Regions from separate parts of the Bacillus sp. VA15 genome, predicted to be linked through region 2. Evidence: predicted binding sites of a transcription regulator. Region 2 holds the regulator's gene; the other holds the start of a gene.
What was found. The regulator LexA, encoded in region 2, represses DNA repair genes until DNA is damaged. The targets are predictions, from matches to a motif close to CGAACATATGTTCG.

Region 1 (12,323 bases), on a different contig from region 2:
AATTAAAAAAATTTTCACAAATAAACATTTATAAAGGACTGTGATTACCCGATATCAATATATGAGAGAGACTTTCTAACGAGATAATATGCATTTAAAATGAAACTTTTGCAAGTTGCCTAGTCTTTGTTTACTTCATACAATATAAGAAGGTTCTAAAAAGAACAGTAATCAGGTTTATGGCAGCTGAACGACAGGTATTAAAGAGTAACGTTAGCGAGAATGCTTGTTAGCACTCCAGTACTGCTGCTTATACTGGCCCGTGCTTATCTGTATAAAGAAAATGGGGGTTCACAATTGAAGAGGGCAAGTATTGTGCGTGAAAAAAAATATTATGAATTAGTTGAACAATTAAAAGACAGAACACAAGATGTAACATTTTCGGCTACAAAAGCACTAAGTCTTCTTATGCTATTCAGCAGGTATTTGGTCAATTACACCAATGTCGAATCAGTAAATGACATCAATGAAGAATGTGCCAAACATTATTTTAATTACTTAATGAAAAACCATAAGCGACTAGGAATCAATCTGACAGATATAAAAAGGTCGATGCATCTGATCAGCGGGTTATTGGATGTGGATGTAAACCATTATTTAAAGGATTTTTCACTATCGAATGTCACGCTGTGGATGACGCAAGAGAGATAAACCCTCCTGAGGATATCCAAGCCACTTAATATTTGATAGAATATGAGTAACATGTTTGGCTTGAGGCGGTGAAAGATAGTGTCTGTTCAATGGGGAATTGAACTGTTAAAAAGTGCGGGCCTGTTCTTCTTACACCCGCTTTTCTGGTTTTTTATCATCATAAGCCTGGCTTTCGGCTATGTTAGAATCAAACGGGAACGTAAAACCTTTCATACAAGAATAGCAGATATTTATGATGATCTGAAATTTACTTATACAAAGGGACTGATCCCTGGTCTCCTTTTGTCAGTTGTTTTAGGCGTACTCGGAATCTCGATTCCTCTCGGTTTACTTGCGATTATTGCCGTTATCACTGCAGTGGCAGCGCTCACTCTTCGCGCAAACTGGATGTCTGCTGCATATATCGTCAGTGTGAGTATGCTGATAGGTTTTGGACTGCAAATGTATCAGGCGGAGCCTTTTCTAGAGAGATTTCCGCAAGGATTTGCAGTCGTTTGGCCGGCTATGGGTGTGTTTTTAGGCTTGCTGATTATCATTGAAGGAGCGGTTGCTTATCGTTCTGCACATGTGAGAACATCACCGGCACTTGTCGTAAGCAGCCGCGGTTTGCCGATTGGACAGCAGCTGGCAAACCGGATATGGCTTTTGCCGCTGTTCCTTCTCGTACCCGGTAACGGATTAGAATCGCACCTCAGTTGGTGGCCTGTGTTTACTGTTCCTGGTGGCTCATTCCATTTTCTATGGATTCCTTACTTTGTCGGATTCGGGCAAAGGGTGCAGGGGTCGCTGCCTGAAACGAGCATAAGGATCACAGCGAAACGCGTTTGTATTCTCGGCCTTGCCGTCACAGTTCTCGGTGCAGCGAGCTTACTGTGGACGCCGCTTGCGGGTGCAGCCGTCTGTGTGGCTGTTTTAGGACGTATTTTTCTGTCCATTAAGCAAAGGGTGAATGATAACGCGGCTCCGTTTTATTTCTCGAAACGTGATCAGGGCTTAATGGTGCTTGGGATTATACCAAACACACCTGCTGAGGATCTGGAATTGAAAATCGGGGAAATCATTACGAAAGTTAATGGCATACCGGTTAAGAATGTTTCTGATTTTTATGAAGCGCTCCAGCATAACCGTGCATATGTGAAGCTTGAAATTATCGGTTTGAATGGAGAAATTCGTTTTGATCAGCGAGCTTCTTATGAGGGAGAACATCATGAATTGGGTATCCTTTTCGTAAAGGATGACCGTGAAGACGAAGCAGCCGCTTTGTCCGGATCATAAAAGACAGCCCGGCACCGCGAGAAGATGTGGTGCCGGGCTGTTTTGTGTTATGCTGAGTTTTTTTCCATCCGTGCCGTTTCATCAGATTTGATGCCTAATGAAACAAAAACGCCAATAATGGATACAGCAAAGAGAATCATAAATAAGGTGTGATATCCCGAAATCAAGCCGATTAAGGCTGATGAAATGATGCTTCCGAAATAACGGAAGGTCGAGAAAATACCAGACGCCACTCCTGACATGCCGGGGTCTACTGTGGCAAGGGAAGACACCTGCATGCTGGTCAGGCCGACTCCGGACGCGAGCCCGCCCAGGATAAGAGAGAGCATGAGGAACAAGACGGAATGTGAGCTGCTTAACAGCAAAAATAATAGATTCGCTCCAGCCATCATGGCAAATGAAAGAAAAATGATTTTTTTTGCTCCCCATTTGTGATGGAGCTGGGCGCCGACCCAGTTGCTGGCCGACATGAATATCGAAAATACAGAGAGCGCCATGCCGCTGTTAGACGTATTAAGCCCAAATTGGCTCGTCATGAATAACGGCATGATCAATAAAACGGCATACATCATCAGATTGCTTAATAAGACTGATAGATTGGCATTTGTAAAGGTTGAGCTTTTAAACAGAGTAAAATCAATAATTGGGTGCTGTGTGCGTTTTTCTCTTCTGAAAAAAAGCGGGACAAAAAGAAGTATCAATACACTGTATACCGCATAGCCCCATGAAGCCTCGTTTTTCGTCAGCAGGATAATCGAAACGATGCTGCCTGCAAGCAAGACAGAGCCGATAATATCCAGTGGCGCGTCAGATTTATTTTCTTTATATTGAGGGAACATGGTTAATGCCGTAAATAAAGCAATGGCGAGAAATGGGATGTTGACCCAAAAAATCGAATGCCAGCTGAAGCTGTCAATCAGTATAGAGCCAATAAAAGGCCCGAGTGCTGCCCCAAGTCCTGCGCCAAGTCCAAAAAATCCAAACACCTTCGGAAGGCGTTTTTCAGAAACAACGTGACGGATAATGGCAATGCTGTTTGGCGTAAGCAGTGCACCGCCGACAGCCTGCAATGCCCGAAAGACAATCAACAGCAGCAGGCTCGGTGAGAGTGCGCAGCCTAAGGACGCGATTAGAAAAAGGCCGACGCCCCATAAGTACATGGTTTTATTGCCGTACATGTCACCAAGTTTTCCGGCAATCGGCTGTGTGACTGCCATCACGATTAAATAAACGGTAACCACCCAAGTGATGCTGGCGATGGACTCGTTATACGTATGGGATATAGATGAGAGCGCGACCGCGATCATCGTGGAGTTAATGGGAACCAGGATGGCCCCTAATAATAGCGAGACGATCAGCGCCCATTCTTTTCTTGAACTCATTGGGATCCTCCTTTTTGTTATGCCAAGGAGTTCATCACGAAATTCCTTTGACAAATAGAGCTGTGCTATGCTCTAGCATTTTTTCCTGGGGCATTGAAATCACCCGGTCTCCTAAATGGAGACGGTGAATAAAATAACCGAAAATAATCGACATAAACACGTCGGCATGCTCCGCTTCATTTCCTGTCTGAATAACCCCTTTTTCACCCATTGTTTTGAGATAATCAACCAATAGCTGTTTCATAGATTGGGGATATTCTGTTACGTGGTTGATGACATCTTGAAACATGGCCGGTTCACGAAAGCTGATTTTAATGATATCTTTTCTATGTTCCAGCTCCTCTAAGAGACAGGTTCCGATATGAAGCAGGTCTTTGTACAAATCGCCTTCAGTTTGTTCCAGAATGCTGCTTCTGTTTGGAGAATGCTGAGAAAGCAAAGCCTCGACTAGTCCCTGTTTGTTTTTAAAATTCCTGAAAATCGTCGCTTCACTTACATTTGCTTTTTCTGCAATTTCTTTTGTAGTCGTTGCGCGATATCCTTTTTTGACAAGCAGCTGCATGGCAGCGTCAAGGATTCTCTTGTTTGTCGGTCTCAATACGTTTCACCTCACGAATATACTGGCAGGACAAGTATACACCTGCCCCGCTTGTATAAGAAAGAGGGAGGACGCATCAGGCCCGGCTGACAACTGTGATTTTGCCGTTGCTTCCATCAACAGTGATGATGTCACCGTCCCGAAGTCTTTCCGTTGCTGTACGTGTGCCGAGAACGGCGGGAATGCCGTATTCGCGAGCAATGATTGCAGCGTGAGACAAAATGCCGCCTGTATCTGTAATAATTGCTTTTGCGTCTTGGAACAGGCTGGTCCATAGCGGTGTGGTCATTTTGCAAACGAGGACATCCCCAGGCTCGAATTGAGAAAATTCACTGGCGTCCCGAATGATTTTGACCGGACCTGTTGCAATGCCGCTTGATGCAGCAATGCCAAAAATATGATTCTCCGTGTTTTTTTCATCCTCTATCACAGCGCCGACAATTTCTTCTGCAGCTTTGAGCTGTTCTTTTGTCGGAGTGCCGAGATAGGCAGGGGCTTGAGCAAGCTCATACTCGTGAAAGGTCTGTCTGCGTTTTTCAGCCTTTTCTTGCAGGGATACAGGGTGAAGAAGCGCGTTTTCCACTTCATCATCATATAAGAACCAAAGGTCTTCACAATTTTGAATGACACCGTTTTCCGCCAACAATTCACCTACCTTAAGCAAAAAGACTCTCGCCTTGGCATCCAGCATGGCGTCAATATAAAAGTGATGATCATCCTTTATATTTGCAGCGTTCAACGTCCACTGATAATAACGGTCAAATTCTTTCCGTAAATCGGGATCATTTATGTTTTTCAAGAATTCATTGTATAATTTCTCTCGTTTTTCTTTCGTTTTCTGAAATTCATTGTCAAAATGATAGCCATTGCGGACATAATTTTGAATATTGGCAAGGGCATAATACGGATTTTCTGCCCAGGTCTCTTGAATCAGATCATGGCTCTTTACAGATCGCCATCCGTATTCCTGTAAAAATTCATGGAGGTTCTTCAGGAAGTGTCTGCCCTCATCTGTTTGTTCCATTTTTTCCTGCAGCTGTTCCGGCTTGGTGTTTTCAAAAATGGACAGCAGATTCGGGTTTTCCTGAACTTCAACAGAAAATAGCCACAGGCGGCGGTCTGTTTCCAGTGATTTGTTCATTTTGCCTGTCAGCATCTCGTAAAAATGAGCGTTTTGGGATTCTCCTTGAATATGTTGGTACATCGCTTGCAATTTGTTTGTTAGAAGAACTTGCGGAAAAACGATATTGAAGTGCTCCTCATAAGCCGTGAGATAAAAAGCCTTTAATTTTTGAAAAGCATCTAGTGCACTTTCTGCAGTATGCTCAGTTTGTGTGAGCTGGTCAAGCGTTCTATAAAATGGGAGGTATGTGTGATTGATGATGTCATACATACGCTCCGATAATATTGGAAAAAGCTCTTTGCCGCAGTCTTTAGAAGGTGGCTGTTGTCCGCCTTGGTTTTTGGAATAAATGTGCCCGCGATAAAGTTTTACTTCGTCAACAACAACACCAATCGGGAACTTTTGCATGCTCTTCTTTAAGCCATACTCCAATGCCGGTACGATCAAGGATGAAAATAACGGGCTCACCGGACCTTCAATATTTGACTCCATGTTGAGCCAGAAATCATTCATATCAGCGTCTGTAATCATGAAGCTGCGTTCTTCTTCTGCTTCCTTTTTGTCCTGATCAATGGTTGTAATCGGGCGGGCCTGCAGAAGGTATACTTGATGATCAGCGATTCCGAATTCTATATCGACTGGATATCCGTACAGGTCTTCGGTTTTTTTCGTGATTTCAGTCAGTTCAATTACTTGTTCATCTGCAAGGCAAAAACGGCTGCGCATATCTTCGCTCGTTTCTTTTTCTGTGATTCCTTCTGCTGCAGACTCCATATAGATTTCCTTTGCACCTATTTCTTTCTGAATTTCAAACGAAGATTTATTGACTATAAATGTGTCTGGGGTGACACTTCCCGAAACGACAGCTTCCCCCAAACCATAGCTGGCGCTGATTAATAGCTCTCTATCATCATGGGTAACAGGATTACGGCTGAAAATAACACCTGATACCTCTGAATCGATCAGGCCCTGAACGACAACTCCCATTAACGGCTCTGCGATTTGGTTATTCATTTTTTTCTTATAGCTGCTGACTCGGCCAGAGAAAAATGAGGCCCAGCATTCTTTCACTTTAGTGAGAAACTCTTCCTCTGTTTTAATATTTAAGTAGGTTTCATATTGACCCGCGAATGAAGCGCCTTCTAAATCTTCTGAGGCAGATGAAGAACGCACGGCAACGGATTGGTATGATTCTCTCAGCTTGTAGAAGGAACTTGTCAGCTCATGTTTCAGTTCTTCAGAAAACGTTCCGGCGATGATCCCGCTTTCGATGTTTTCGCTAGTTTCATGAAGCTGGTTATCCTCCATAAAACGGGCGAGCGCATTCGTCTGAATAATAAACCCGTCCGGAACAGGAAGACCGTGTTTGGTCAATTTAATCAAGTTCATGCCTTTTGCTCCAGCAAGCTGGCTGGACTCTTCTGCTTGGCGAAATATTACAGAATACATATTTGAAACCCCTCTTTCCTTCATTTTGTTTTTCTCTCTAGTCTTTTTATGACGGAGCCTGTGTTTAAAAAATGATAGTAAACACTATCATTCAATTGTAGGTTTTCAGGAAAATGCTGTCAAACGCAGAAAGCCCTAAATAAAATGAATAGTTAAGTTAGTTATATTATCATGAAAAATGGGGCCAGGCTGGTGCTGTATGCCTATTTTTCTTATATTCTCGGAATCTGGCGGCGGGCATGCTTTAATAAAAAAAGTGCCGCTGATTGGAACAGCGGCACTCATGTAAATTCATATATGTTCTTACTTTATGGAATAAGTGAAATCATAGTTGCTTATTGTGCTGTAGTCGCCATCATGGGATTTCAGCCTCATATACACACGTTCTCCGGACTTCTTAATCGAGAGTAAGTTCCTCCTTGGCCATGATCTTCAGTTTGGATAACAATTGTCCAAAGGAACCATTCTTCATCGGCAGCCGTCTGAAGCTTCCATCTATAATGATTATCGAGAAGAACTTCGAGGGCTGAACTTTTTTTTTATCAGCTAGACTTGTGATTGCAAAAGCAGGTTGTGATGCCATAAGGAGACCGGGGAGTACCGCTGCTGTTGAAACATATGTAACGAACTTGAACTTCATATTTGTCCACTCCCTGTCCATTTTTGTATTGAACTGCCCAGATCTACAACCATACTATATAACTCTGCTTGTTTATCTTGTGAATCATTCCATTCTATTATTTATCATTGTTTGATCTATTGATGTTTCTATTGACTGGGACCAAAGCGCAAATATAGTGATTGATTTTGGCTGAAAAAGGGTATGGTGTAGAAAGAGGGAACGATTGCACGATTGTCCGATTCTTCATTTTTTACTATAATCAGATGAGATGAAGAATCCCTGAGGAGGGTTTTTGTTGATTACAAAAGCCGTTTTTGCATTGTTTTTCCCTTTTATGCTCGTTGTTCTTTTTACAAGAGTCACCTTTAATCATTATGTGGCGATCGCTCTAACAGCTGCATTGCTGTTTGCCTCTTATTTAAAAGGCTATACAGAAACGTATTTTATTGTAGGATTGGATGTTGTGTCTCTTGTGGCTGGCGGGCTTTATATGGCCAAAAAAGCTGCTGAGAAAAAAGAAGAATAAATCGGACATAATGAATATAAAGACTGAATTCCTGCTTTTACGTTTTAAAAGCAGGTTTTTTATACACGAAAACAGCTGGAAATAAAAAACCACCGAACTTTAGTTCGTATTTTTAGTGATTTTGCATTCCATTGTGTTACTATATCTATAGGAAGATTTCGTTAAAGAAACGGAGGCTTATTTTGTGAAAGATCGCTTTGAGTTAGTCTCGAAATATCAGCCCCAGGGAGATCAGCCGAAAGCTATTGAAAAACTTGTAAAAGGAATTCAGGAGGGCAAGAAGCATCAGACTCTGCTGGGGGCGACAGGAACGGGCAAAACATTTACGGTGTCCAATTTGATTAAAGAAGTCAATAAGCCGACGCTTGTCATTGCCCATAACAAAACCCTCGCCGGACAGCTTTACAGTGAGTTCAAGGAATTTTTTCCGAACAACGCTGTCGAGTATTTTGTCAGCTACTATGATTATTATCAGCCGGAGGCGTATGTGCCTCAAACGGATACGTTTATAGAGAAAGACGCAAGTATTAATGATGAAATAGATAAATTAAGACACTCCGCAACATCGTCTCTGTTTGAGCGGAGAGATGTCATTATTATTGCGAGTGTGTCTTGTATATATGGTCTCGGTTCGCCTGAAGAATACCGGGAAATGGTCGTGTCACTGCGGTCTGAAATGGAAATTGAGCGCAACGAGCTGCTCAGAAAGCTTGTAGACATCCAATATGCCCGCAACGATATCGACTTTCAGCGCGGTACATTTCGTGTGCGCGGAGATGTAGTGGAAATCTTCCCGGCATCCCGTGATGAACACTGTATCAGAGTCGAGTTTTTCGGAGATGAAATCGAGCGGATCCGAGAAGTGGATGCCTTGACAGGAGAAATTCTCGGCGACCGTGATCATGTCGCGATTTTCCCGGCATCCCACTTCGTAACGCGGGCCGAGAAAATGGAGAAAGCGATTCAAAATATCGAGAAAGAGCTTGAGGAGCAGCTGAAGGTCATGCATGAAAACGGCAAGCTGCTTGAAGCGCAGCGTTTAGAGCAGCGGACAAGATATGATCTTGAAATGATGCGGGAAATGGGTTTCTGCTCCGGCATTGAAAACTATTCAAGACATTTGACGCTTCGGCCTCCAGGTTCAACACCGTATACGCTTCTTGATTATTTTCCTGACGATTTTATGATCGTGGTGGATGAGTCGCATGTGACAATTCCTCAGGTGCGCGGCATGTTTAACGGAGACCAGGCGCGGAAACAGGTACTCGTGGATCACGGTTTTCGGCTTCCGTCAGCGCTTGATAACCGTCCGCTCCGTTTTGAAGAGTTTGAAAAGCATATGCACAATATCGTGTATGTATCAGCAACGCCAGGGCCGTATGAGATTGAGCACACGGATGAAATGGTCGAGCAGATCATCCGTCCGACAGGGCTTCTTGACCCGCTGATTGATGTGCGTCCGATTGAAGGCCAGATTGATGATTTGATCGGTGAAATTCAAGCAAGAATTGAGCGGAATGAACGGGTGCTCGTGACAACCCTGACGAAAAAAATGTCAGAAGACCTGACCGATTATTTAAAGGAAATCGGCATTAAAGTAAACTATCTGCATTCAGAGATTAAGACGCTTGAACGGATTGAAATTATCCGTGATCTGCGTCTCGGCAAGCATGATGTGCTTATCGGCATCAACCTGCTGAGGGAAGGGCTCGACATTCCTGAAGTATCTCTCGTTGCGATTTTGGATGCGGATAAGGAAGGCTTCCTTCGTTCTGAGCGTTCGCTGATCCAGACCATCGGACGGGCAGCAAGAAACTCAGAAGGCCGCGTCATTATGTACGCAGATAAAATGACGAAGTCTATGGAAATTGCGATTAATGAAACAAAACGCCGCCGCGAGCAGCAGGAGCGATTTAACGAAGAGCACGGCATTACGCCAAAAACGATAAATAAAGAAATTCGCGATGTCATTCGTGCCACAGTAGCAGCTGAGGATAAAGCGGAATACAAAACAAAAGCCGCGCCGAAGCTGTCGAAAATGACGAAGAAAGAACGCCAGAAAGTCGTTGAACAGATGGAGCACGAAATGAAGGAAGCAGCCAAGGCGCTTGACTTTGAAAGAGCCGCGGAGCTTCGCGATTTACTTTTAGAGCTAAAAGCGGAAGGATGATGAACAAATGGCTATGGATCGGATAGAGGTGAAGGGAGCCCGGGCGCATAACCTGAAAAATATCGATGTAACGATTCCAAGAGATCAGCTTGTCGTTGTTACGGGTTTGTCCGGATCAGGGAAATCCTCCCTTGCCTTTGATACCATATATGCAGAAGGGCAGAGACGGTATGTCGAGTCATTGTCTGCCTATGCCCGCCAGTTTTTAGGACAGATGGATAAGCCGGATGTCGATGCGATTGAGGGGCTGTCTCCCGCCATCAGCATCGATCAGAAAACCACGAGTCGCAATCCGAGGTCTACTGTCGGTACGGTAACTGAAATTTATGATTATCTGCGTCTTTTGTATGCGAGAGTAGGGAAGCCTCATTGTCCGGAGCACGGAATTGAGATTACATCGCAGACCATCGAGCAAATGGTCGACAGAATTCTGGAATACCCGGAACGGACGAAGCTTCAGGTGCTGGCCCCGATCGTATCGGGCCGTAAAGGCGCCCATGTCAAAGTCCTTGACCAGATCAGAAAACAAGGTTATGTCAGAGTCAGAATTGACGGCGAAATGGCTGAGCTTTCTGATGATATTGAATTAGAAAAGAATAAAAAGCATTCGATTGAGGTTGTCATTGACCGGATTGTGGTGAAAGAAGGTGTGACGGCCCGTCTGTCAGATTCATTGGAAACGGCGCTTCGTTTAGGTGAAGGGCGGGTCATGATTGATGTCATCGGTGAGGAAGAGCTGATGTTTAGTGAGCATCATGCCTGCCCGCACTGCGGTTTTTCAATTGGTGAGCTTGAGCCGCGGTTGTTTTCGTTCAATAGCCCGTTCGGAGCGTGTCCGACGTGTGACGGTCTCGGAATGAAGCTTGAAGTGGATGCGGATCTCGTCATCCCCAATCAAGATTTGTCATTAAAGGAGAATGCGGTCGCCCCTTGGACACCGATCAGTTCACAGTATTATCCGCAGCTTCTTGAGGCGGTCTGCACCCATTATGGGATTGATATGGACGTGCCAGTAAAAGATCTGCCGCAGCATCAGCTGGATAAAGTGCTGTACGGCAGCGGAGACGACCTGATTTATTTCCGTTACGAAAATGATTTTGGGCAAATCCGTGAAGGCGAAATTCAATTTGAAGGCGTATTGCGCAATATTGAAAGACGGTATAAGGAGACAGGCTCTGATTTCATCCGTGAGCAAATGGAGCAGTATATGTCTCAGAAGTCTTGTCCGACATGCAAAGGCTATCGGTTAAAGAAAGAGGCGCTTGCCGTACTGATTGACGGCCGCCACATCGGAAAAATTACCGAGCAGTCTGTAGCCGACGCACTTGCTTTCTTCAAAGGCCTTACCCTTTCTGAGAAGGATATGCAGATTGCCAATTTGATCTTGCGTGAAATTGTGGAGCGTTTAAGCTTTCTGGACAAAGTCGGCCTTGATTACCTGACATTGAGCAGGGCAGCGGGAACATTGTCCGGGGGAGAGGCGCAGCGCATCAGGCTGGCAACGCAAATCGGCTCGCGCTTATCCGGTGTGCTTTATATTTTAGATGAACCGTCTATCGGCCTGCATCAGCGTGATAACGACCGCTTGATCAGCGCTCTGAAAAATATGAGAGACCTTGGGAACACGCTGATTGTTGTCGAACACGATGAGGACACGATGATGGCAGCCGATTATTTAATAGATATTGGACCTGGTGCCGGCATTCACGGCGGTCAGGTGATGGCTGCGGGTACGCCAGAAGAAGTGATGGAAGATCCAAATTCATTAACGGGCAGCTATTTATCGGGGGAAAAGTTCATCCCATTGCCACCTGAAAGAAGAAAGCCGGACGGCCGTTACATTGAAATTAAAGGCGCTGCAGAAAACAACCTGAAAAAAGTGAATGCCAAGTTCCCGCTTGGAACGTTCACAGCGGTTACAGGGGTTTCCGGCTCAGGAAAGAGTACTCTCGTCAATGAAATTTTGCATAAGGCGCTGGCGCAAAAGCTTCATAAAGCGAAGGCGAAGCCCGGCAGCCATAAAGAGATTAAAGGTTTGGATCATTTAGACAAAGTCATTGATATTGATCAGGCGCCAATTGGAAGAACGCCGAGATCCAACCCTGCGACATACACCGGTGTGTTTGATGACATTCGGGATGTATTCGCGCAGACAAATGAAGCGAAGGTCCGCGGCTATAAAAAAGGCCGTTTCAGCTTTAACGTGAAGGGCGGGCGCTGTGAAGCCTGCCGCGGAGACGGGATTATTAAAATTGAAATGCACTTCCTTCCTGACGTGTATGTTCCGTGCGAGGTGTGCCACGGCAAACGCTATAACCGTGAAACGCTTGAAGTGACGTACAAAGGAAAAAGCATCTCTGATGTGCTTGATATGACGGTTGAAGATGCTCTTTCTTTCTTTGAAAATATCCCGAAAATCAAGCGTAAGCTCCAAACCCTTTTTGATGTTGGCTTAGGTTATATTACGCTCGGTCAGCCAGCGACAACCTTGTCGGGCGGAGAAGCGCAGCGTGTGAAGCTTGCATCA
Region 2 (12,323 bases):
CAGGCTGCCAACAAAAGATGTTCCATAGCCTAAAGCGATAAAAATGACTGAAAAGCCAAGCAAAAAACACAAAGTATGAAACAAGCTTCTTTTCTGCAGCAGCAGCTTTTCTGTTTTCACATCATCCATGCTGACCCCTGTAATATATGACAAGAAAGCTGGGTAAAGCGGCAGGCAGCAAGGCGAAATAAAGGATAAAAATCCCGCTCCGAATGTCAAAAAATAATTCACGTCTCCCATGTCATCATCCCTTCATGATTTGACATTCCTTCAAGTTATGACAAAATCATTTCATTTTTTTAACACTTTCACTTGAAGGATTTCTATTTACAGAAAAAACTTATATAATTTAATTTGACATTGAGATATTGTACTCCTTCTCATTTGAAAATTAGTATAAATATGGATATAATATAAACATTCACTTTGAAGATCTAATGTATGAAAGGATACATCCCTGTGATTAGAGAGCATCTATTAAATGAAATTGAAAAAAAAAGAGCAGAGCTGCTGCAAATTGTCATGGCGAACGGAATGACATCTCATATTACGATAGAGCTCAGTCAGGAGCTTGACCATCTTCTCATACAATATCAAAAGCAGCGCCTTAGAGCAGTAGCGGGTGATGAATGATTGCAAAATAAAAAACCCGTATAAGGGTTTTTTATTTTATAACCATGTTTCTCTATATCATAATCTTTACGTATTATTTCGTTTGATTATTCATGGCTTTCATCATTTGATTGATTTTCTTTTGAGAAGGTTTCATTCCCATTTGCATCATCATCATGCGTAACATTTGTTCATTAATAGGCGGATTCTTTTTAAGGTAGCTCATCATATATTTACGAGCAATAAAAAACCCGAGTGCAACACCTATGAGCAATGCAACTACGCCCACTAGGATGCCAACCCATAAAGTCATTTTATTTCCTCCTTCATGTTGTCTAGTTTAAAGTGTACTAAACCAAAAGCTATTATACAACATTTACATCTCTTTTTCTTCGGTTTTAGACAAAATTTCTTTCTTTCACCGGATTTAGCCATCCGTAACGCTTCGAATTAAAATCCATAGCCAGAAAGCAAGGGCTTACTTTTCTCAACACCTCAAAGAAAATCGTTTCTGCCTCGTAATCCCCCGAAGCCACTAATTCTATCATGTGCTCCTTCATCATAAACGTCGCGTGGCCTTTTGCTTTCGGCAAAGCTAATCTATAAATATAATCTAGCTGCCTGTAATCCGTATTGTGTAAATTCATTTTTAACCGCTGATGCATATGTAGAATCGGGATTGGCTGTGTAATATATTGAATCTGTTTCTCTGTCATTTCATACTGCTGCTTTGTCAGGCTTGTCCAATGATAATCTTGAAACAGCTCAAACATAACCGATTCCCGCCCGAAATAGTGATTAGCAAACTCCTCTTTTATCAGGTACGTATAGTAGTGACGTTCCATCTTTTCATCCCCTTTTCCAGCAGCATTTCATTTGCTCTCTATTATACAAAAGAAGAAAAGAAAGAATTGTCTATTACTGTTAAACAGCCAATACTATTTTTGTCGGATAAACAAGAAAAAGAGGATGATTTGACTCATCCTCTTTAAAAGACTTTTACTTATTGAGTAATGCTTTAACTCGGTTCACTACGTTTGGAACTGAGAAGCCGTATTCATTGATGACGGTTTCGCCAGGAGCAGATGCACCGAATCGGTCTATGCCGAGCACATCTCCTTCAAGCCCTGTGTATTTGCCCCATCCAAATGATGCGCCCATCTCAATCGCAAGACGTTTTTTCACATCTGCAGGAAGGACAGAGTTTTTGTATTCAACAGATTGTTTATCGAAACGGTCCATTGAAGGCATGCTGACAACAGAAACATCGATATTTTCTTTTGCCAATTCAGCTTGTGCTTCAATCGCAAGACCTACTTCAGAGCCTGAAGCGATAAGAAGAGCGTCAGGTGTTTCGTTTTTAGATTTAGAAACGACATATGCTCCTTTTTCCACTCCTGCCAATGCTTCTTCAGCAGTTTGGTCAATCGTAGGAAGGTTTTGGCGTGTCAATACTAGCGCTGTTGGCTGATCAGTGCTTTGCACTGCAAGCTTCCATGCTGCCGCTGTCTCATTTCCGTCTGCAGGACGGATCAAGGAAAGATTAGGCATCGCACGGAGTGAAGCAAGCTGTTCAACAGGCTCGTGCGTCGGGCCGTCTTCACCTACCGCAATACTGTCATGTGTGAAGACATAAGTGACAGGAAGACCCATTAACGCTGCAAGGCGAATTGCCGGACGCAGGTAATCAGAGAAGACAAAGAAAGTTCCGCCGAATACACGCAGTCCGCCATGGAGCGCCATACCATTTAAGGCTGCACCCATCGCAAATTCACGAACACCGAACCAGAAGTTTTTGCCTGAGTAATCAACCGCTGTAAAATCACCGGCATTTTTAATTGTCGTTTTGTTTGATCCCGCTAGGTCAGCAGATCCTCCGACAAAGAATGGAATTTTTTTCGCAAGTCCGTTGAGAACTTCACCGGAAGAGGCACGGGATGCCAGGCTGCTTCCTTTTTCATAAACAGGAACCTCTTGATCCCAGTCCTTCGGAAGCTCTCCTTTGATTGCCAGCTCAAGCTGTTCAGCAAGTTCAGGATAAACTTCTTTATATTTAGCGAATTGAGCATTCCATTCTTGTTCTTTTTTCTCGCCTGATTCTTTAACCACTGCAGCAAAATGCTCATATACTTCTGACGGTACGTAGAAATCTTCTTCATATGTCCACGCGTAAGCTTCTTTTGTTAACTTGCTTTCCTCTTTACCAAGCGGAGCACCGTGAACACCGGATGTGCCAGCACGGTTAGGTGAACCGAAACCGATAGTCGTTTTCACTTCAATTAATGTAGGTTTCTTTTCATTTTGGCGTGCTTTTTCGATAGCCGCTGTTAATTCTTCGATATTGTTTCCATCCTCAACATAAAGAACTTCCCAATTCATTGCTTCAAAACGCTGTTTTGCGTTTTCAGAGAATGAACGGTCGAGATCTCCATCAAGAGAGATGTCATTAGAATCGTATAATACGATCAGACGGCCAAGCTGAAGATGGCCTGCGAGTGAAGCAGCTTCGGAAGAAATGCCCTCCATTAAATCACCATCACCGCAAATACTGTATGTATAATGATCGACTACGTTAAATGAATCGCGGTTGTAAGTTTCTGCTAAATGGCGTTCAGCGATAGCCATTCCGACCGCCATGGCAATTCCTTGGCCGAGCGGACCTGTTGTCGCATCAACACCAGCAGTATGTCCGAATTCAGGATGTCCAGGTGTTTTGCTGCCCCACTGGCGGAATCCCTTAAGATCTTCGATGCTAAGATCAAACCCGCTTAAATGAAGCATGCTGTATAAAAGTGCTGATCCGTGTCCAGCAGATAAAACAAAACGGTCACGGTTAAACCAGCCAGGGTTTGCCGGACTTACGTTCATAAATTTTGTCCACAGCGTGTATGCCATTGGAGCGGCCCCCATTGGCATCCCTGGGTGACCAGAATTTGCTTTTTCAATAGCGTCTATTGACAGTGTGCGAATGGTAGCAACTGATTTCTTTTCAATTGTATCCATAAAAATCCCCTTCCTTATGTGTTGTACCCTTACATCATAAATGTCTGACGACTTTTTCTCAACTGTTTCAGCTTAAATTTGAGAGAAACTTGTTGAATTTTGTCACATAAGAGTTTTGCTTATAGTATATGCAAAAGAGGAATACGATATTTCCGTATTCCTCTTATATTAGTGAAGTTTGTTATTTTGTTGTTCTTTTTTTAGCTTTTCTGGTGTTACATCATTGCCTTCTGGGTCTATGATTTTCACACTTTTTAACGTGTTTTTCATAGAAGAGCGAAAACCTTTCAAGTACTCTTGACGAAGCTTTTGCTGTTCGGCTTTTTCTTCTTCTGTCATAACGCCAGCTTTGGCTTTAGCAGCAAGTTCATTAATTCTGGCAATTTTAGCGTTTGAAATCATGTTAAACTCCTTTATTGCATTTTGTCTATATAGTACTAGATCAAAAAGAGTTTTACAACTGATTCACTCGGCTGTCTCGTCATTCTCTATGTATTCCTGATACCGCCGGTGGACGGTCGCTTTAGACACATCATAGCCAAACCCTCTTAGCGTTGCGGCAATTTCTGCGAACGTCAGTTTATTCGCTCTTAGGCGGACGATCTCTGAGATTGGGACCTCTATTCTTTCCTTTCCGCTGTTTTCATGTTGGTTTTTCAGGTTTTTTTGCGGTTTAAAACCGTTTTTTACTGCACGCTTCATTCCCCGCTTGATTTTCATATTGTGAATTTTCCGCTGGTACTCTTCCACAATGCTGACGATCTCCAGCACCATCGAGTCAGCCTCCGATAACTCCAGTTCACCTCTGTGAGCCGTTGTATAGACTTTCACATCTTCTCTGTAGATACAATGGAGCAGGGCGATTTTTGCATTTCCCCGACCGAGCCTAGTCTCATCCTGAACCAAAATAACATCAATTCCCGAATTCTTGATCTCATCAAGCAGCTCAAATACACCGTCTCGATCCATTTCATATCCGCTGGCTTTTTCAGAAATCACTTTGACGACTTCCATGCCGTTCTCGGCTGCAATGGCCGTTAGCTCCTCCACCTGCCGCTTTAATGAAGTTTCCTGCTGTTCTTTATTTGTGCTTACGCGGGCATATATGAGTGCTTTCATTTTTTCTATCTTTCCTCTCTATCTTACAGTTGCCAATTCATATGCATCCTGATGCTTCTTTTTCAATGGAATCACCAACTCATCTCCCGGCTGGATATCAGACGTCTGAAGATGATTTTTATCAGCTACCCATTCAATAAAATCGTTTTTGTTTATCTTTTTTGTATCTGCTACCTGATCAGCAATTGACCAAAGTGTGTCGCCTTGCTGGACTTCTATTTTAGCATACTGATTAAGTTCCTGACCGCTGCTTGTATATGACAGCAAAAGGATAACCGCGCTCAAAATCACTGAGAATAGACCGACAAAAATAATAGATTCTTTACTCATGATCATAACCTCCAACAGGAATGTTTGTTCGCTTTTTTATAATTTCAGTATATACGAACAAACGTTTCTGTCAATTGTTTTTTCGAACCTATGTTTGTACTGTAAGGAAAATCATGCTATAATCTTCTTAAAATCGACGTTTTGAGGTGCGAAAAATGACGAAGCTATCAAAAAGGCAACTTGATATCCTCCGTTTTATTAAAGCAGAGGTTAAATCAAAAGGATATCCGCCTTCCGTGAGAGAAATCGGAGAGGCTGTTGGGCTTGCGTCCAGCTCAACTGTCCACGGCCATTTGGCCCGTTTGGAAACAAAAGGGCTGATCAGACGGGATCCGACAAAACCTAGAGCAATAGAAATACTTGATGAAGAAGTAGACATTCCGCAAAGTCAGGTCGTTAATGTACCGGTCATCGGGAAAGTCACGGCGGGATCTCCTATTACAGCAGTAGAAAATATTGAAGAATATTTTCCGCTTCCTGACCGTATGGTTCCTCCGGACGAGCATGTGTTTATGCTGGAGATTATGGGAGACAGTATGATTGATGCTGGTATTCTCGATAAGGATTATGTCATCGTTAAACAGCAAAATACAGCGAACAACGGGGAAATTGTAGTTGCGATGACAGAAGATGATGAAGCTACGGTAAAACGTTTCTATAAAGAGGATACTCACATTCGCTTACAGCCTGAAAACCCAACGATGGAACCTATCATCTTGCAGAATGTCAGCATTCTAGGGAAAGTGATTGGCGTGTTCAGAACCGTCCATTAACCTATTGATCTATCAAATGCATGAAATAACCCCCTCTTCCTTTATGGAGAGGGGGTTTATTGTACAAAAAAGCAGGCTCGCCCTGACTTATGGGTGCGAGCCTGAATAGGAGGAAAAAGAACATCATGTTTACACCATAATTATCCACCAAACAATTGTTGAAGTCAAGAAATTTTCTTTCCTTCAGGAAACTTTTATCTGAATATTGTCCGTTTAAAATATTAGACGTTATGTCCTTAAAAATGTTTCATTTTCTTAGGTCGTGGAATGACGTGGCTTCATGTTTATGTAAGGAGCGCGGCAGTAATTGAATTTTAATGAAAATTTAGTACATAGTGTAGTTGGTTCAACATTTTCTAAAAAAACAGCTCACTTCTCTTGATCAACGTGAGCTTCAATCAAAATGAAAATATTGTATACCATAACTGCCCTTTACCCGAACACTCGTGCAGTTTTCTGAGTGTTCTTCTGCTAATATACGGTATCGGTGAAATGGATCGATAGAAACCTTATCCTGAGCACTAAAATCAAACCAGCTGCCGCTGAATTGCTTCGTGCTCAGTGTGGTATATTCTCCCGTAAGCCCCATTCGCTGAAGTTTAATCTCAACTGAACAAGTATTGGCTCCCAAGATCGTAAACTGATAGCCTAAAATATAGTCGATCGCCGGGACATCACTGATATTTTCCAGAACAAACGATTTTGTGCTGTCATTTAAAATAAAGTCTGTTTTGTGATCAAAATCTAAAGCTGACACATGGGTACTGCCAATGCCAAAAAAACACATCAAAACTGCTGTTAAGCCTAAGATTTTTATTTTCAATTACACCCCTCCTTTACCACATTTTAACCCTACATGAGATTTATGTATATGTTCTGTGTAATATAAAGAGGTCGTTTCAATCATAAAAATCCATATGCGTTTTTTCCTGTTTATAATAACGAAGCCTGTCTTGAAGGGTTCCGGTATGAAATTCAAACTTGTGGCCGTCAGGGTCGGTAAAATAAATTGATTTTCGATCGCGTTCATCTCGTTCTCTGCCAGGCAGAATATTGACATGAAGCGTTTTTAATTTTGCTGACATTTCCTCAAACTCTTGATCTTCAATAGTAAATGCAATATGGGTATAAGACGCCTTAATGTCATTTCTCGGAATGTCAGGTTCTTCATTAAGCGCAAGCCAGATGCCATTTAAATCAAAATATGCTGTTGTTTTTCCCTTTACCAAAAGTTTGGCATCAAACACTTTTTGATAAAAATCAATCGATGTATACAGATGAGAAACTGAAAATAATAAGTGATTGATTCCTTTTACCTTCACAAATCATTCCCCCTTGAAAGCTGATCATCCATATGTACGACTTTTTTCCAAAAAAGTTTCATGCAGTCAGCAAAAAATACCAGTGTAAACAAAATCGGATTGTTTAAAATAATGATTGTCGAATTGAATTACTTATGTTTTTATAATTTGTTTACAGCCAAGGGTTTTCTTCAAAAATAACAATTTAGGTGGTCAAATGAAACATATCATTGCTCTTGCTTCAAAGGTTGCTTTCACTCTCGCCCTTTTATATGTGATTTTGGACAGAGTCTATCACGCGCCCTTTTTAAGTGTAATGTTTATTGCACTTTTCCTAGGTTTTGTTTCCTATCTATCCGGTGACATGCTCGTCCTTCCGCGAACAAACAATATTACAGCTTCATTGGCTGACTTTGGACTTTCATTCGTTATTCTTTGGGTCTTTGTTTTAACCCAAACAAGAAATGATTTCCCACCGTTTGCAGCTGCTCTACTTTCCGCCCTCTGTCTTACTGTTTTTGAATACTTTTTTCATCGGTATTTGCTAAAAAATGTGCTGGATGAAACCTTCCGAAATGAACTGTCAGCCAGGGATAACACACTGCAGTATCAAACAGAAGCCGCAGACGAACTGTTTCCTGACGTTACGAATGAGAAGCATGAGGAATAGGAGGCTTAGCGCCTCCTATTTTTCAGTAGCTATTATTGATAAAACGGGACATCACTTCTGTGAAATCATAAAACCTCTCATTTTGAGTAACAGATCTGCTTTTTAAAGAAAAAACGCCGAACAAAGATCTTCTAAAACCTGTGCTCATTTCTAACTGGATACTCAAACCTGTTTTTGATTTATTTGCGATGTTATTCGGACTTACGCCTGCATGCGGATGGTCCATACCGAGCAATACAGCAGGAAAACCGGCATTTTGCAGTTTTTCAACTAAATCTGACGCTCTTACACGATCTGTACCGCCGACTTCGATCTGCTGATCTTCTTCTGCATATCCGTGCAATGAAATGACATATTCATGACTTCCCGTCATTTTCAGGGCCCGAGGCTCATCAAAATGCGTGCTCGTAATATGCAGCACTGAGTTTCCTGACGATTTTAAGCCTTCAAATAAATACATCGAGTACTCTTTGCTGAGCTCTCTCGCTATTTCACTTGTCCCGCCTTCAATACCTCCTCCGTGAATGGCTAAAACAAGAACAGGACTGCCGGTTTCTTTCGTAACAATGCCGTAATCAGAAGGATCTTCATTGTTTTTTAATTCCTCAAAATTCTGATATACATCTTCAGCATATATTGAAGAAATCGGAGTAAATACCATAAAAATAAACAATAATTTTACAATTTTAAGAGTTGATGGAAAACGTTTGGCTATGTTACAATCAACATGCTTCAAGGAATGGAGCAAACGGCGGAGCAGGGATACTTTGGCCGGTTTCATCTACTCCGCCTCTAAGTCCAAATCAACAGGATGTCGGTTTCTTTGAGGCTTTAGCACGAATTTCTCGTCCTCCTTGTTAAATTTTTGTTAAATTCACAATATTATATACCATTGGCCCGGGCGCTGTTCTTCCCATTTCTGAATTTATGAAAAGTAAGTTGGTACCAACTACCTTTTTCCCAATTCGCATATCAAACAGAAAAAAAACGCACCTGCCCTTTGGCCTGTGCATTTTTATTTTCTTTTCATTCTTCGTTTATTTTCTTTATTCAGTTTCATGATGTTTTTTTCAATTTTTCTTATTTTTCGCCTTTGCGGGATTGTTTTCACTTCATAATAAACAGCGATAAACCCGCTTAATGTCACTGCTGCAATGTAAAGGACACGCTGTTTGATCATCCGGTCAGCGTGGCCATGATCATCCGCTTCTTTTTCCAGTCTTTCGGTTACGTCTTTATCAAACAGCTGATCGACATACACTTGTTTCATTCCCACTGTAAATCCCGCAGCCAGCCAAAGAATCAGAAAACAACTGATATAAAACATCATTAATCCTTCCTTTCCCGTCTAGATGCGGCGCAGAATTGGAATGTAGCAGATCTAATCATTAAACAGCTGGCCGATGAATCCTCTTCTATGTATTAGGTTCTTTCATTTGGACGGACAATATGTAATGATGTAATGTACAGTTAGAAATTTTATTCCAAACAGCCACATGTGATGAACAGCAGTTAACTTGTTGTCATGTATAGCTTCTATCAGAAAGGTTTCAGATAAAGGCAGCGGACAAGTTCCCGCTCTTGTTTGCAGATAAATCCCCTCATCCCCGGCTCCGCTTTTTCTCCGCCGGCTTGTCAAAACCAGCTTCTCACGATGATGATAAGGCTTTAAAATGCCTGTCATACTGCTGAATGGAAGCGGTAGAGAAATGTTCATATACCCTTCTCCATTCGAACGATATACTGAATATAGAGCGGTAAAAATGGTTTCGTTTTTTTCATTTGTTCTGATCCAGGCACGCACTTTTTTTCTTCCGTCTTTTTTCGAATGAACACCCTTTATCGTGCTGTACATCCTATACCAGTCAGGGTTCGTCGACAAATGGATTTGGCCGGTTCTTCTGCTGAACCTTTCGTAAACCATTGCAAGCGGCCGAAACCACGTGCTCCACGTCACTTTTGCTTTTACATCATAATCAATGGTTTGTTCATAAAACGAAAGAATGAACGGCGCCAGTTTTTCAGGTGAAAAATCTTTTGATCGAAGGCTTCCCATATCATCCACGAGCCCTCTGTACTGAACGTTATTTTCAGCTTGAATGTTAGCTAAAAAGTCTTTTCCAATCCTTCTTTTTCCGTAGATACGGCTGAATGTCTTTACGCTGTCTGCATCAAAAGGTTTCGGATCTTCTATTCTCCATCCTATGAGAGCGGGCAATATAACAAAAAACGCGTTAACAAAACCGTGAATCCAAATCATCTGATTAATGGTCAGTGTAACGTCTTGCCGAAATACACCAAATGAATAAATCATCGAGAAAGAGATCGTTATCATTAGAACGGCAGAAGAGAACCGAATAAGAAATTTCCCCGTCTTGCTGCGAAAAGATGTGGTGAACACCAAAAATGCGTGAAGATAAAGCGCCGCCATATAGATGCCAACCGCAATGACATCTAGTGTTTTTGAATATGTGATGCCAAGCGCGATAAGAAGGGGCGAAAACAAAATCACCCATGTTATCCAACTGTACAACATCCGATTTTTTCTGGTGATTCTCCCGAGCAAGCCGTTAAAGATCGGGATAAGAAAAGCTGAATAGTGAAAGTGGACAGCAGTCAGCAAAATGATGAGAGGGCCAAATTGCATTATCTGCAAATGTGCAGCATAAGCAAAAAACCAAAAACCTCCTCCCGCCAAATAGATAAGCCCGAACAGAACTGATGTCTCTTCGATTCTATGTATCTTTGTTTCCCAAAGACGAAGGATCGCATACAGCGCCATAAAAACTGTGTACATCCACCAGATCAGCGCGAAACCTCCGATGTCTGTCACAAGAGCCAGCACCGCAAAGAAAGCGGCTGCCGGATAGCATTGGATTAACACAGATTCCAGAAATGGAGCAGCCCGAAGCTGCGATTGAAAGACAAAAAGAAAAATTCCCGGCACAAAAAAAAGAATGGATAACAAAACAAGTGCCTCTGCCACTGATATATGAGGTGCTTCCGCTGCAAGAAATCCTATAAAGCAAAGCGAACTGATCATGCCATTTCGTTTTATCATGATTCTCTCTCTTCTTCCTGAAACATTCCTTTATAAAAGAAAAGAGTGCCGAGAATTGTATTTTGGACATGCACTTGAATGGTGAAGCAATTCTTTCTTTCATCAAACGTTTCGCAAACAGCGGATGTACCGGTCAGCCATTTTGGAAGCGGTATTCTTTTTCCGCATATCAATAGCCATTGCTTTCCCGTTGTAATGGTTAGAGAGCCGTCAGGAGATGCCTCGAACGCTAAAACAGACAGCAGAAGATGAGGTTTGCCGAAGAAATCAAGTATTCTATCTTCTTTTTCGTCGTATACCATGATCGCGTCAAAGAAACGTTTTTTGCCTTTAAAGAAAAATGTACGATTCCATTCTATCCCAGTATGTTCCCGATTCAAAAGACAAGTTCTATTTTGAATGGTAAATGGGATGTTTTTGCCTCTTTCCGAAAAAAAGCACCTGAAAAAAACACCCAGCTTTAACAGCATTCTGACCAGAAAAGAGCCTCCGCTTATTTCTGACATCGTTCCTGTCCCGCTGAATGTATGAGATTCGTCTAATTGATACCGTTCTCGCAGCTTGGGATGCAGTAAATGATAGTTCTTGATCGTTTTTTCATAAATCGAACTCACAATGTCACTTCTTTCTCTTTCGTTTTGTGTGCCGGGCACTGGGGAGCTGCTGACTAAGAACGCCACTTGCCGCAGAAAACACACTCAATAGTATCCATAATATCTCGGAACCTCGAAAAGCGAATCCAGCAAAGATACAAGCCTGTACAGCATGAATGATCCATTTTCTCTTTAATGGAATCAGCCATAAAATACCCATACCTATCTCCGCTGCCCCTGCAAAAATCCTTGTGTAAAAACCTGTAAAGCCTTGATAAAACCAAAACAGACTGAAAAACAGACACATTAACACATAGACGATAGCCGATCGAATTGTGTGTTTCGGATGTTTATTTTGCTCAATCCAAAGCCTTAATGCATCAAAGCTCCATGCAGTCGCCCAGCCAAGAAGCGGCCGAAATAATAAACGATCGATCCATCTTCCCGGCAGCCCGTAGGCTGTTTTGTATTGGTACTGTGTTAAAAACATCATTTTCCCGTTGTCTCGCTGTATATACTTCCAGTACCCGCTGCCATGCTGAATCAGAGATAACGGATGGTCAGAGCCAAAAGCCAGTGAGGAAACTCTTTCAGATGAACATTTGTCGAAAACACCGACTGTTTCTCCTGTACCCGATACCTTTAATCCAAAGCCTATCCTTGTTTCGTAAAGAAACTTCTGCTTTTCGTATGGCTGCCTATGCAAATACGTGATATTTGAAAACCGGAGGTCCCATTCCTTATGCAGCGATGGGTTTTGTGTATATTCCCAAAGCTTATCCAGATCAGATCTCATTTCGATTTCTACATAAATCGGTTTCTGTCTCACAGCCCCTCCTCCCTTCGATTTGAAGCAATTCT

Region 1: uvrB (excinuclease ABC subunit UvrB) is a predicted target of LexA. The motif match lies at 7,720-7,733, and genes of this name have one in related genera.

Annotation. Positions count from the first base shown of each region.
Region 1 is NZ_JBVQPQ010000007.1:27,710-40,032, forward strand. Features, by position in the region: gene swrA (swarming motility protein SwrAA) at 298-651, shown strand; gene minJ (cell division topological determinant MinJ) at 730-1,926, shown strand; gene AC0DBE_RS16740 (MFS transporter) at 1,974-3,308, opposite strand; gene AC0DBE_RS16745 (TetR/AcrR family transcriptional regulator) at 3,343-3,906, opposite strand; gene AC0DBE_RS16750 (PEP/pyruvate-binding domain-containing protein) at 3,983-6,478, opposite strand; gene AC0DBE_RS16755 (hypothetical protein) at 6,876-7,118, opposite strand; gene AC0DBE_RS16760 (CsbA family protein) at 7,396-7,626, shown strand; gene uvrB (excinuclease ABC subunit UvrB) at 7,811-9,796, shown strand; gene uvrA (excinuclease ABC subunit UvrA) at 9,804-12,323, shown strand, end outside.
Region 2 is NZ_JBVQPQ010000002.1:93,105-105,427, forward strand. Features, by position in the region: gene ccdA (cytochrome c-type biogenesis protein CcdA) at 1-240, opposite strand, end outside; gene ynzD (aspartyl-phosphate phosphatase YnzD) at 460-633, shown strand; gene AC0DBE_RS05665 (YneF family protein) at 707-925, opposite strand; gene sirA (sporulation inhibitor of replication protein SirA) at 1,011-1,457, opposite strand; gene tkt (transketolase) at 1,612-3,615, opposite strand; gene AC0DBE_RS05680 (DUF896 domain-containing protein) at 3,784-4,017, opposite strand; gene AC0DBE_RS05685 (YneB family resolvase-like protein) at 4,081-4,734, opposite strand; gene yneA (cell division suppressor protein YneA) at 4,753-5,070, opposite strand; gene lexA (transcriptional repressor LexA) at 5,220-5,837, shown strand; gene AC0DBE_RS05700 (hypothetical protein) at 6,232-6,660, opposite strand; gene fosM (FosM family fosfomycin resistance protein) at 6,737-7,159, opposite strand; gene AC0DBE_RS05710 (YndM family protein) at 7,356-7,808, shown strand; gene AC0DBE_RS05715 (poly-gamma-glutamate hydrolase family protein) at 7,831-8,589, opposite strand; gene AC0DBE_RS05720 (hypothetical protein) at 8,824-9,138, opposite strand; partial or broken gene AC0DBE_RS05725 (YndJ family protein) at 9,231-10,866, opposite strand; gene AC0DBE_RS05730 (DUF4166 domain-containing protein) at 10,866-11,483, opposite strand; gene AC0DBE_RS05735 (hypothetical protein) at 11,488-12,291, opposite strand.